DNA from 2 places in the Microbacterium oxydans genome. Region 1 is predicted to be linked to the other one. Evidence: predicted binding sites of a transcription regulator. Region 1 holds the regulator's gene; the other holds the start of a gene.
The links. Region 1 encodes LexA, which represses DNA repair genes until DNA is damaged. Its sites were predicted from a motif close to TCGAACANNTGTTCGA; they were not measured.
Positions count from the first base shown of each region.

Region 1 (5,562 bases):
GATGACCTTGCGGAGGATCGGCGCGTTGCTGCCACGGCCGAAGGCGGCGTCGAGGTCGACCAGGTGGATCCACTTCGCGCCCTGCGCAGCCCACTCCCCCGCGGCGTCCAGCGGGTCGCCGTAGCTCGTCTCGGTTCCGGCCTCGCCCTGGGTCAGGCGGACCGCCTTGCCCCCGGCGACGTCGACCGCGGGAAGGAGCGTGAGCGAGGGGGACTGCGCGAAGTCGTTCATGGGGTCCTTGTATCGGGAAGGTCGGCGGCCCGGTGCGGGCACGAGAACCGAGGGTAGCCCGCCGGAGGGCGGGGGACAAAACGGATGACGCCTGAGCGCGAGGTCAGAGACTCCCCACCCAGTTGCGCAGCAGCTGGATGCCGGCATCCCCCGACTTCTCGGGGTGGAACTGGGTCGCCGACAGCGGGCCGTTCTCGACGGCCGCGAGGAACGGGTCCCCGTACGTCGTCCAGGTGAGCGCGGGCTCGGGGAACGGAGGGATGACGTCGAGTTCCCACGACTGCGCGGCATAGGAGTGCACGAAGTAGAAGCGCTCGTGCTCGATGCCCCGGAAGAGGACGCTGTTCGCCCCCGGCTCGACCGTGTTCCAGCCCATGTGCGGCAGTACCGGGGCATTCAGCTCGGTGACCGCTCCCGGCCACTCGCCGAGGCCCGCGGTGTCATGACCGCGCTCGACGCCGTGTTCGAACAGCACCTGCATGCCGACGCAGATCCCGAGCACCGGACGGCCACCGGCCAGCCGACGGTCGATGATCTCGTCTCCGCCGTGCGCGAGCAGTGCATCGCGGACCGCCTGGAACGCGCCGACGCCGGGGACCAGGAGGCCATCGGCCTCGAAAGCCTCCTTGCGGTCCCGTGTGAGCACGGCATCCGCTCCGGCGGCGACGAGCGCCTTGACCGCGGAGTGGACGTTGCCCGACTCGTAGTCGAAGACCGCGACGCGGGGACTGCTGCTCACAGCGCACCCTTGGTCGACGGGATGCCGTCGACGAGGGGGTCGAGGGCCTTGGCCTGCCGGAACGCCCGGGCGAACGCCTTGTACTCGGCCTCCGCGATGTGGTGCGGGTCGCGGCCGCCGAGCACGCGGACGTGCACGGTCAGCGCGGCGTTGAAGGTGATGGCCTCGAAGGAGTGGCGCACCAGCGAACCCGTGAAGTGCCCGCCGATGAGGTGGTGCTCGAAGCCCGCCGGCTCCCCGGTGTGCACGAGGTAGGGGCGGCCGGAGATGTCGACGACCGCCTGCGCGAGAGCCTCGTCGAGCGGGACGAGGGCGTCGCCGTAGCGCGAGATGCCGGACTTGTCGCCGAGCGCTTCGAGGATCGCCTGACCCAGCACGATCGACACGTCCTCGACGGTGTGGTGTGCGTCGATGTTCGTGTCGCCCGAGGCACGGACCGTCAGGTCGGTCAGCGAGTGCTTCGCGAACGCGGTGAGCATGTGGTCGAAGAAGGGCACCGAGGTGTCGATGCGGCTCGCACCGGTGCCGTCGAGGTTCAGCTCGAGCTCGACGGTGGACTCCGACGTGCTGCGCACGCGGCTCGCGGTGCGCGGGGTCAGTGCGGGGGTGCTCATGAAGCCGATCCTATCGAGGCCAGTGCGTCCAGGAATGCGGTGGTCTCGGCCTCGGTGCCGGCGCTCACCCTGAGGTGACCGGGGATGCCGACATCGCGCACGAGCACGCCCCGATCGAACAGCTGCTGCCAGGTCGCCTTCGGGTCGGCGACCCCGCCGAACAGCACGAAGTTCGACCACGACTCATGCGGCGTGTAGCCGAGAGCCTCGAGCGTCGCCGTGATCCGATCGCGCTGCTCGATGATCTCCTCGACCATCCCGAGCATCACGTCGGCGTTGCGCAGCGCCGCCACGGCAGCCGCCTGCGTGAGCGCGCTCAGGTGATACGGCAGGCGCACCAGACGCAGCGCGTCGATGAAGGCCGGGTCGGCCGCGAGGTAGCCGACCCTGGCTCCGGCGAAGGCGAACGCCTTGCTCATGGTGCGGGACACCGCGAGGCGGGGGCGGCCCTCGAGCAGGGTCAGAGCAGAGACCGCGTCGTGCGGAGCGAACTCCTGGTAGGCCTCGTCGACGATCACGATGCCGCGAGCAGCCTCGTAGACGGCCTCGATGACGTCGAGGCCGAGCGGCGTGCCCGTCGGATTGTTGGGCGAGCAGAGGATGACCACGTCGGGGTCGGCGGCGCGGACCTGCTCCGCCGCTTCCTCCGGGGTGATCGTGTAGTCGGGCTGCCGGGTGCCCGCGATCCAGCGGGCACCGGTCCCCTGCGCGATCAGCGGGTACATCGAGTACGTGGGCGCGAAGCCGAAGGCGGTTCGGCCGGGACCCCCGAAGGCCTGCAGGATGTGCTGGAGGACCTCGTTGGAGCCGTTGCCCGCCCAGATCTGCTCGGCGGAGACGCCGTGGCCCAGGTAGTCGGCGAACGCCTCGCGCAGCGCGGTGAACTCCCGGTCCGGGTAGCGGTTGACCTCGTGGATCGCGACGGCGATGTCGTCGAGGATGTCGCTCGCGACGGCATCCGGAATCGGATGCGTGTTCTCGTTCACGTTGAGCGCGATCGGGAGCGGCGCCTGCGGTGCTCCGTACGGAGTCAGTCCACGAAGATCGTCACGCAACGGCAGATCATTGAGGGAGAGGGTCACCCTTCCCATGTTAAGCCGCTCGTCGAGCGGATGACGCAAAGTTGCCGCGGGCGGCTCAGTTCCCGTACTGAGCCGGGATCGCGAGCTCCTGACCGATCTGGAGACCGCCGCCGCGCAGCAGGTTCATCCGGCTGATGTCGCCGATGACGTCGCGCGGGTCGGCGTCGGGAGCGACCGAGGTCGCGATCGACCACAGCGTGTCCCCCGGCATGACCGTCACGGTCTCGATGCTCGCCGCCGGCGCGTCCGACCCGGAGGCGATCGCGCTGCCCCCGCTGAGGGCGGCGAAGGCGATACCAACGGCGAGGGGCACGGAGGCGAACGCCAGCAGCACGGCCCGACCTCGCATCGTCAGCCGGAGACGCGTGGTCGGACGGGCCGACGCCGGGATGACTGCTGCGGTGCTGAAGCTGATGCTGCTCATGTCGTGCTCCTTAGCCTGTCCCGAAGCGGGGAAGCCCCGGGGAAGTTGGCGTAGCGTTCGCATTCGCGTCTCGGCCGGGAGCCGTGAATGCGAAGCTACGTACCGAAGATATCTTCGAGTTCGAATATCTGTCAAGTATTCTTCGAAACCACCTCCGAAAATCGGCCGACACGCTCGAACAGATCTTCCAGATCCGGTCGATTCTCGGATACGGTTTCGATAAGAACACCCCACCACGGGCCTCCGACATTCGAAGAGGGACGTCGGATCACGCACTTAAGGAGCACCATGAGCGAGAACTCTGCCCCCGAGTCGGAGGCACCGCGGACGCGCCGGCGCAAGAGCCTGAGCCCCAAGCAGATGGCGATCCTCGAGGTCATCCAGAGCTCGATCGCGAACCACGGCTACCCGCCGAGCATGCGCGAGATTGGCGATGCCGTCGGCCTCAAGTCGCTCTCCAGCGTGACCCACCAGCTCGGCCAGCTCGAGCTCAGCGGCTACCTGCGGCGCGACCCCGGCAAGACCAGGGCGATGGAAGTGCTCATCGACCTGCCCGGCACCAGCACAGAGAACCCCGCTGACGTCGCGACCCCGGTCGGCGACGCCGCGCTCGTGCCCCTGGTCGGGCGGATCGCGGCCGGAGTGCCGATCACCGCGGATCAGCAGGTCGAGGAGATCTTCCCCCTCCCGCGGCAGCTCGTGGGCAAGGGCGACCTGTTCATGCTCAAGGTCTCCGGCGAGTCGATGATCGACGCCGCCATCTGCGACGGGGACTGGGTCGTCGTCCGCTCGCAGAGCAACGCCGAGAACGGTGAGATCGTCGCCGCGATGCTCGACGGCGAGGCCACGGTCAAGGTGCTGCGTCGCCGCGACGGGCACACCTGGCTCCTCCCCCGCAACTCGGCCTTCGAGCCCATCCTCGGCGATGAGGCCGTGGTGCTCGGCAAGATCGTGGCGGTGCTCCGCGCGGTCTGACCCGTCAGGAACGACGAAGGCCCTCCCGGAGCTCCGGGAGGGCCTTCGTCGTCCCGGGCACGAGTGTGACGCCGCGTGCCGTCGGCCCATAGGCTCGAAGCATGTCGTCGTCCCCGTACGGTTCCTGGTCCTCGCCCTTCTCCGCCGCGTCCGTCGCGGCTTCCTCCCCCCGCATCGACGGTGCGCGCTTCGTCGGCGCGGAGATCTGGTGGGGCGAGTCGGTCCCGGCCGAGAAGGGGCGCGTGACCGTGCGGAGCTCCTCCGGCGCCGAGATCCTCCCCGCCCCCTGGAGTGCGCGCTCCCGGGTGCACGAGTACGGCGGCGGCGCCTGGACGGCCGATGCCGACGGCACGCTGTACTTCGTCGACGCGGGCGACCAGCGCGTGCATCGCCTGGCCTCCGGCGACGTTCCCGTGCCCCTCACACCGCCCGGGCCCTCTCACGGTGGTCTGCGCGTGCAGGACGGCCGTCTGCTGGCGGTGCGCGAAGACCTGTCGACGACCCCGCACACGCGCGCGATCGTCGAGATCCCGATCGACGGCTCCGCCTCCGAAGACCCGACGGCTGTGCGAGTGATCGCGCAGGGAGACGGGTTCTTCGCCCACCCCGCACTCTCCCCCGACGGGACCCGCGCCGCCTGGGTGGCGTGGGAGCGCGGACGGATGCCGTGGGAAGACGCCCGCGTGCAGATCGCCGAGGTCGATGGCGGGCACCCGCACACGGTCCCGTCGCGGACGGCGCTGCAGCCCGAGTGGACGAGCGACACGGAGCTGCTCTTCGCCGACGCACCCTACGACCGCTGGGAGCTGTACCGCGTGACGGTCGACGGCGTCGAGCCCTCCGGCGCTCCGCAGCCGCTCGCCCCCGCCGACGCGCCGGCGGACGCCGACACCGGCTACGGCCTCTGGGTGCTCGGCAACCGCTGGTTCCGTCCCCTCGACGACGGACGCATCGTCGCCGTCCGCACGAACGGCCGCGACGAGGTCGTGGTCCTCGACGACAACGGCGGCACGGCGCTGGTCGACCTCCCCGCCGATGGACACGTGAGCGTGGACGATGTGGACGGGACGCGCGTGCTCCTCTCCGGGAACGGCTCCCGCGTCGCACCGGGACTCTGGTGCGTCGACACCGACTCCGGAGAGGTCTTCGCGGTGCGCGGCGGCGAGCCCGTCGGTCCGCAGTGGATGCCCCCTGCCCTGTCGATCGAGGTCGACGGTCCGCACGGTGCCGTGCACGCCTTCGCATATCCCCCGGCCCATCCGGAGGCGACGGCGCCCGAAGACGAGCTCCCGCCCTACGTCGTGCTCGTGCACGGGGGGCCGACGGCCCACGTCACGGGCGCGACCTCTGCGGCGGTCGCCTTCTACACGAGCCGCGGCATCGGCGTGCTCGACGTGAACTACGGCGGGTCGACCGGATACGGCCGCGCCTACCGTGAGCGCCTGGACGGGCAGTGGGGCGTCGTCGACGTCGACGACGTGATCGCCGCCGCCCGCG
Region 1 covers NZ_CP092891.1:2,426,963-2,432,524, forward strand. Annotated here, with positions in the region: gene priA (bifunctional 1-(5-phosphoribosyl)-5-((5-phosphoribosylamino)methylideneamino)imidazole-4-carboxamide isomerase/phosphoribosylanthranilate isomerase PriA) at 1-231, opposite strand, end outside; gene hisH (imidazole glycerol phosphate synthase subunit HisH) at 335-970, opposite strand; gene hisB (imidazoleglycerol-phosphate dehydratase HisB) at 967-1,584, opposite strand; gene MME74_RS11690 (histidinol-phosphate transaminase) at 1,581-2,675, opposite strand; gene MME74_RS11695 (LysM peptidoglycan-binding domain-containing protein) at 2,722-3,090, opposite strand; gene lexA (transcriptional repressor LexA) at 3,379-4,065, shown strand; gene MME74_RS11705 (S9 family peptidase) at 4,167-5,562, shown strand, end outside.

Region 2 (5,562 bases), 130 kb from region 1:
GTCGCGTACGTCGGAGTACCCGCGTTCATCGTGACGCTGGCCGGCATGCTGTTCTTCCGCGGGGCGAACCAGTGGGTCGGCGACTCGCAGTCGATTCCGGTGCCGCAGGGCTTCAAGGTCATCGGCGCCGGGTATCTTCCGGAGCTGTCGTTCATCCCGGTGCCCTTCAACGTGCTCACCATGCTCCTCGCCCTCCTCGGCGTCGCCTGGATCGTGTTCTGGGAGATCCGCACCCGTCGCATCCAGCACAAGATGGGGGCCGACATGGCGCCGCTCTGGGTGAGCGTCACCAAGGTCGTGCTGATCTCCGTCGTGATCCTCGTCGCCGGCTGGCTGTTCGCGACCGGTCGTGAGGGCACCAGCTTCCCGATCTCGGGCATCATCCTGCTCGCCCTCGTCATCCTGTACTCGTTCATCACGAACAACACGGTCTTCGGCCGGCACATCTACGCGGTCGGTGGCAACCGCCAGGCCGCCCGCCTCTCGGGTGTGAAGGACCGCTGGGTCGACTTCTTCGTGATGATGAACATGTCGGTCCTCGCCTCGCTCGCCGGCATGATCTATGTCGCACGCGCCACCGCCTCCGGCCCTCAGGACGGCAACGGGTGGGAGCTCGACGCGATCGCCTCGGTGTTCATCGGTGGCGCGGCCGTCTCGGGCGGCATCGGCACCGTGATCGGCTCGATCATCGGTGGTCTCGTGATGGCGTTCCTGAACAACGGTCTGGCGCTGCTGGGTGCCGGTGCCGACGTGGTCTCGATGATCAAGGGTCTCGTGCTGCTCTTCGCCGTCGGCGTCGACGTCTGGAACAAGCAGCAGGGCCGCCCGTCGATCACCGGGTTCCTGACCCGTCGCTTCGGTCGCAAGCAGGACCCCGCGACCGACACCTTCGATCCGACGAAGACGAACTACCCCACCAGCCAGAAGTACGAAGCCCCCGCCGTCGACGAGACGCGCGGAAAGTAGGGGTCGAATCGCGTGCCGCACGCGTGACGAGACCTTCACACACCAGAGAAAGAGATCACATGAAGAAGATTCTTCTGTCGGCGACAGCGCTTGTCGTCGCGGGCGCCTTCGCCCTCACCGGCTGCTCCTCGGAGCGCGGCGGTGACACCGGATCCGGAGCGGGGGAGGAGACCGCCAAGGGCTTCGCCGCCGACGCCACGATCGGTGTCGCCCTCCCGGACAAGACCTCGGAGAACTGGGTCCTCGCCGGTCAGCTGTTCACGGACGGCCTGACCAAGGCCGGATTCAAGCCGGACGTGCAGTACGCGCCCGCCAGCAACACGGTCGCCGAGCAGCAGAACCAGATCCAGGCGATGGTCACCGGTGGCGCCAAGGTCATCATCATCGGTGCCAAGGACGGCAAGCAGCTCGCGACGCAGGTCGAGGCAGCCCGCGACGCCGGCGTCACCGTCATCGCCTACGACCGTCTGATCGAGAACACGGAGGCCGTCGACTACTACGTCGCGTTCGACAACTTCAAGGTCGGTCAGCTGCAGGGCCAGGCTCTGCTCGACGGCCTCGCCGAGCGCGCGGGCCACGAGGCTCCGTACAACATCGAGCTGTTCTCGGGTTCTCCGGATGACGCGAACTCCGCCGTGTTCTTCAACGGTGCGATGGACGTGCTGCAGCCGAAGATCGACGACGGCACGCTGAAGGTCGTCTCCGGCCAGACCGAGATCGCCCAGACGGCGACCGAGGGCTGGAAGGCGGAGAACGCACAGCGCCGCATGGACTCGCTCCTCACGTCGACCTACAGCTCGGCGACGCTGGACGGCGTCCTGTCCCCGAACGACACGCTCGCTCGCGCCATCATCACCTCGGTGCAGGGCGCCGGCAAGGATGTCCCGGTCGTCACCGGTCAGGACTCCGAGGTCGAGTCGGTCAAGTCGATCATGGAGGGCATCCAGTACTCCACGATCAACAAGGACACCACGCTCCTCGTCGAGCAGTCCATCAAGATGGTCGGCCAGCTCCAGAAGGGCGAGAAGGTCGACGTCAACGACACCGAGCAGTACGACAACGGCGTGAAGGTCGTTCCGGCCTACCTGCTCGACCCGATCATCGTCACGAAGGAGAACGCGGCCGAGGCTTACGCCAACGTCCCGAGCCTCCTCGAGATCGTGAAGTCGTACCAGTAAGTCTCACGACACCGTCCACGCGGACACCGTCCACGCGGACACACGAACCGTCCGGGCCTTCGGGTCCGGGCGGTTCGTCGTGTCAGGGATGAGGGGTGGTCGCGAGCGCCGCGAGCTCTTCGTGGGGCGTCGCCGCGGTGATGAGGACGAGTGGATCGGCGAGGTCCGACCACGCGGACAGCTGCCGCTCCATCCGCTCCAGCTCGGCGACGCCGCCGGCGTCCGTGAGCAGGGCGAGGATCCCGCGCTCCACGGAGTCGGTGGGAGCCTGTCGTGCCCGCGCCTCGACGCGGCGCCAGCACTCGTCGACATCCTCGCGGAGCAGCGTGCGTCGTATCCTTCCGCCGCTCGCCAGGACCGCGTCCTCGAACGCGGAGGCCTCCGCGGGGATGAAGAAGAGCTGTGGGAAGATCACGTTGCCTCCGGAGGCGATCTGCTCCCTGAGGACGGCCAGGGCGAGCGGCTGGACCTCGGCACCGGCCTGAACGAAGTCCACCGAGGCCGTACCCAGGAGTCCGCGCAACAGATCGACGTCGAGGTTGAGCCATCCGCGCCGGGCGTTGACGAACTTCCGTGCGTAGGTGGACTTGCCGGATCCGGGGAGGCCGTTGACGAAGATGCAGCAGCCGCCTTCCGTCCTCACCGGAGCTCCGGCCTCTGCTGTGTGGTCGTGGTCCATCGAATCCCCCCGGCTCACACCCTATTCGCCGTCTGCCGGTGATTCCGGAACCCGGATGATGCGCCGACTCCAGGCGCTGCTCAGAACGGAACGGGCATCTCGTCGGCGCTCGTGAAGGTCACCGTGTGCTGCGGTGGCGGGCGGTCGATGTACGCGCGACCCGTCGGACTCGTCCACGCCAGCACGCCGCCCGGGCGCTGTTCGACGTGCCAGGGGGAGTGGTGCTTGAGCATGTGATGTCGTCGACAGAACGCGGAGAGGTTCCCATCCGCGGTGGCACCGCCTGCCGATGCCGCATGATTGTGGTCGAGGTCGCACTTCCGCGCCGCGATCCCGCATCCGGGGAACCGGCAGCGCTGGTCTCGCGCGCGGAGGTGCCGTCGTAGCTGCTCACCCGGACGGTAGCGGTCTACCGCGAGCAGCCCGCCCGAGATCGGATGCGTCAGCACGCGCTCCCAGCCCGTCGCCGAGCCCGCGAGCGTCCGAGCGGTCGCCGTATCGATCGGTGTCACGCCGTCGAGCTCGGCAGGAGGAGACGTCGGCGAGGAGCCATCGTCCATCAGGGTGAGCACCGGCACCGTGACCTCGACCCTGGCGCGGATCTCGCTCAGCAGTCCGTCCGTCGTGTCATGCCCCACAGGGGTTCCGGTGAGCACGAGATCGGCGAGCAGGTCGGCGCGCAGCTGGTCGATCGTCCGCTCATCCACGGGAGGCTGTGCGGTGCCAGCAGCGGTGCCGGCAGCGGCGCGGGGATCAGCACCGGGATCGGCACCGGGATCGGCGCCGGCATGCTTCGCCGCCCTGCCGTTCTCCTCCTTCACCGCATGCGCCATCTGCGACAGACGGTCGAGCATCCCGTGCAGGAGGACGGCGGGTCCCCGCGCTCCGAGCTCGGCCATCCCGTCGTCGAGGTCTTTCACCCACACCCGCCGCTGGGCGCGCGCATCGAGATGCCGCTCGGTGATGCTGCGTTCCTGGAACCGTTCGGCAAGCCGCCGTGCGATCCGGCGCAGACGATTCGGAGACTCCGTCGCGGCGAGCTCCACCACTTCCGCGGCATACGCGGCGCGATCCTCGGCATCGTCGAGATGCGCTCCCGCGTCGACGATCACCCGCGAATGCGCCGCGCTGATCCGTCCTTCGCCCTGCGCCTCCCACACCGTCGGGAACCGCTCGACCAGCCAGGAAGCCTCGGCCATCCTCCGCTCGATCGTGCGGTCGCTCACATGCTGCGCCGCACCGATCTCGGCGGCGACCGTGCGGATCGCCATGTCGCCATGGTCAGGATGCGCGGCCTCACGAGCGATGTCGACCGCGAGGCGCCCGGCCATCGCGAGCATGCCGTCGCGGGCCGCCTGCATGCTGCTCAACGTCGATTTCGCCGCCTCGAGCGACGCCACCAGATCGGCGAGCATCGCCATCTGGGAATCCGTCGCGTCGAGCAGTGCTGTCATGACTTCAGTCCATCACGGACCACCGACATTCGAAACTATGTTCACCGGGATTCCGGCATCCGATCGACACCGGCCCGCCGATCCGAGGGAAGGGCTCCCGCGAGCTGAGCGCTAGTTCCAGATCGGGTCGTCGGGGTCGGGGGAGTCGGTGCCGTCGGCGTCGGTCATGATGCGCGCCTCGCCGATCCACGACCGCAGCGAATCGCCGTGGAGCATGTGGGGCTGCGGTGTGCCGAGGAGCTCCGGGGTCGTCACGACGGGCAGCGGCTCGTCGCTCGCGAAGATGACGACGTTGCCGAGGGGTCCTTCATCATCGTTCGGCTCGGCGTCGAGGACGACGGCGAGGTGATCGAACACGGTGCTCAGGGTGGCCGCCTGCCGTCGTGAGTACTCGAACGGATGCCCATCGAGCAGGTTCACCGCCACGACGCCGTCTGCTGCCGAGCGCGCGGCGACGCGGCGGTAGAACTCCTGGCTGGCCACGCGATGCCGGATGACGGCGGCGTCCCAGAGATCGACGACGGTGAAGCGCGCATCCACCCAGTCGGTGTCGACCGCGGTGCGACCGGTGGCTGCGGCGCCGAGCGCGGGGGACGGGGAGGACGGCAGGGGCGATCGCTCCTCGCCCGGAAGCTCCTCGCCCGGAAGTTCCGCGTCCGCCACCGCTCGTGCGTCGCCGAAGATGACCCGCAGATCCGTGCCGGCGGGCAGCGGCAGCGCGGCGATCACCGCTTCGTAGAGAGCGGGTTCGAACTCGACGACGAGTTGAGGCGATCCGGTGCGCGTGGCCTCGACATAGCGCGCCAGCGTGAGGGCTCCGGCGCCCAGATGCACGGTGAACAGCGGCGCACCGGGCTCCGCCGCGGCATCCATCGCCCGGGCGATGTGCTGGATGTACGCGTATTCGAGGTCGGTGGGCTCCGTCATCGAGACGACGGACTGCGGAATCCCGTCGACGCTGAGTTCGTAGCGACCGGGTCGCCGTTTCGACTGCATCAGCTTCGCCCTGCGGTCATCGAGCATGAGCGAGAACACCCGGCGATTCCTTGGCACCAGTCGATCTTAGGTCGGGTGGAGCCGAGGACGGCCGTGGCGCCCACCGCGCGCGGCTACCCTGGAGGGAACATGGCACATCTTCTCGGGGCTGAAGCCCTGCACCTCGAATACCCGACCAGAGTCGTCTTCGACTCCGTGACCCTCGGCATCGAGGAGGGCGATCGCATCGGCATCGTCGGCCGCAACGGCGACGGCAAGTCCAGCCTCCTCGGGATGCTGGCCGGCATCA
Region 2 covers NZ_CP092891.1:2,554,392-2,559,953, reverse strand. Annotated here, with positions in the region: gene mmsB (multiple monosaccharide ABC transporter permease) at 1-966, shown strand, start outside; gene MME74_RS12335 (sugar-binding protein) at 1,026-2,144, shown strand; gene MME74_RS12330 (AAA family ATPase) at 2,227-2,787, opposite strand; gene MME74_RS12325 (HNH endonuclease signature motif containing protein) at 2,904-4,277, opposite strand; gene MME74_RS12320 (spermidine synthase) at 4,389-5,330, opposite strand; gene MME74_RS12315 (ABC-F family ATP-binding cassette domain-containing protein) at 5,403-5,562, shown strand, end outside.
Region 2: the regulator LexA is predicted to act here: its motif matches at 4,307-4,322, upstream of MME74_RS12325 (HNH endonuclease signature motif containing protein).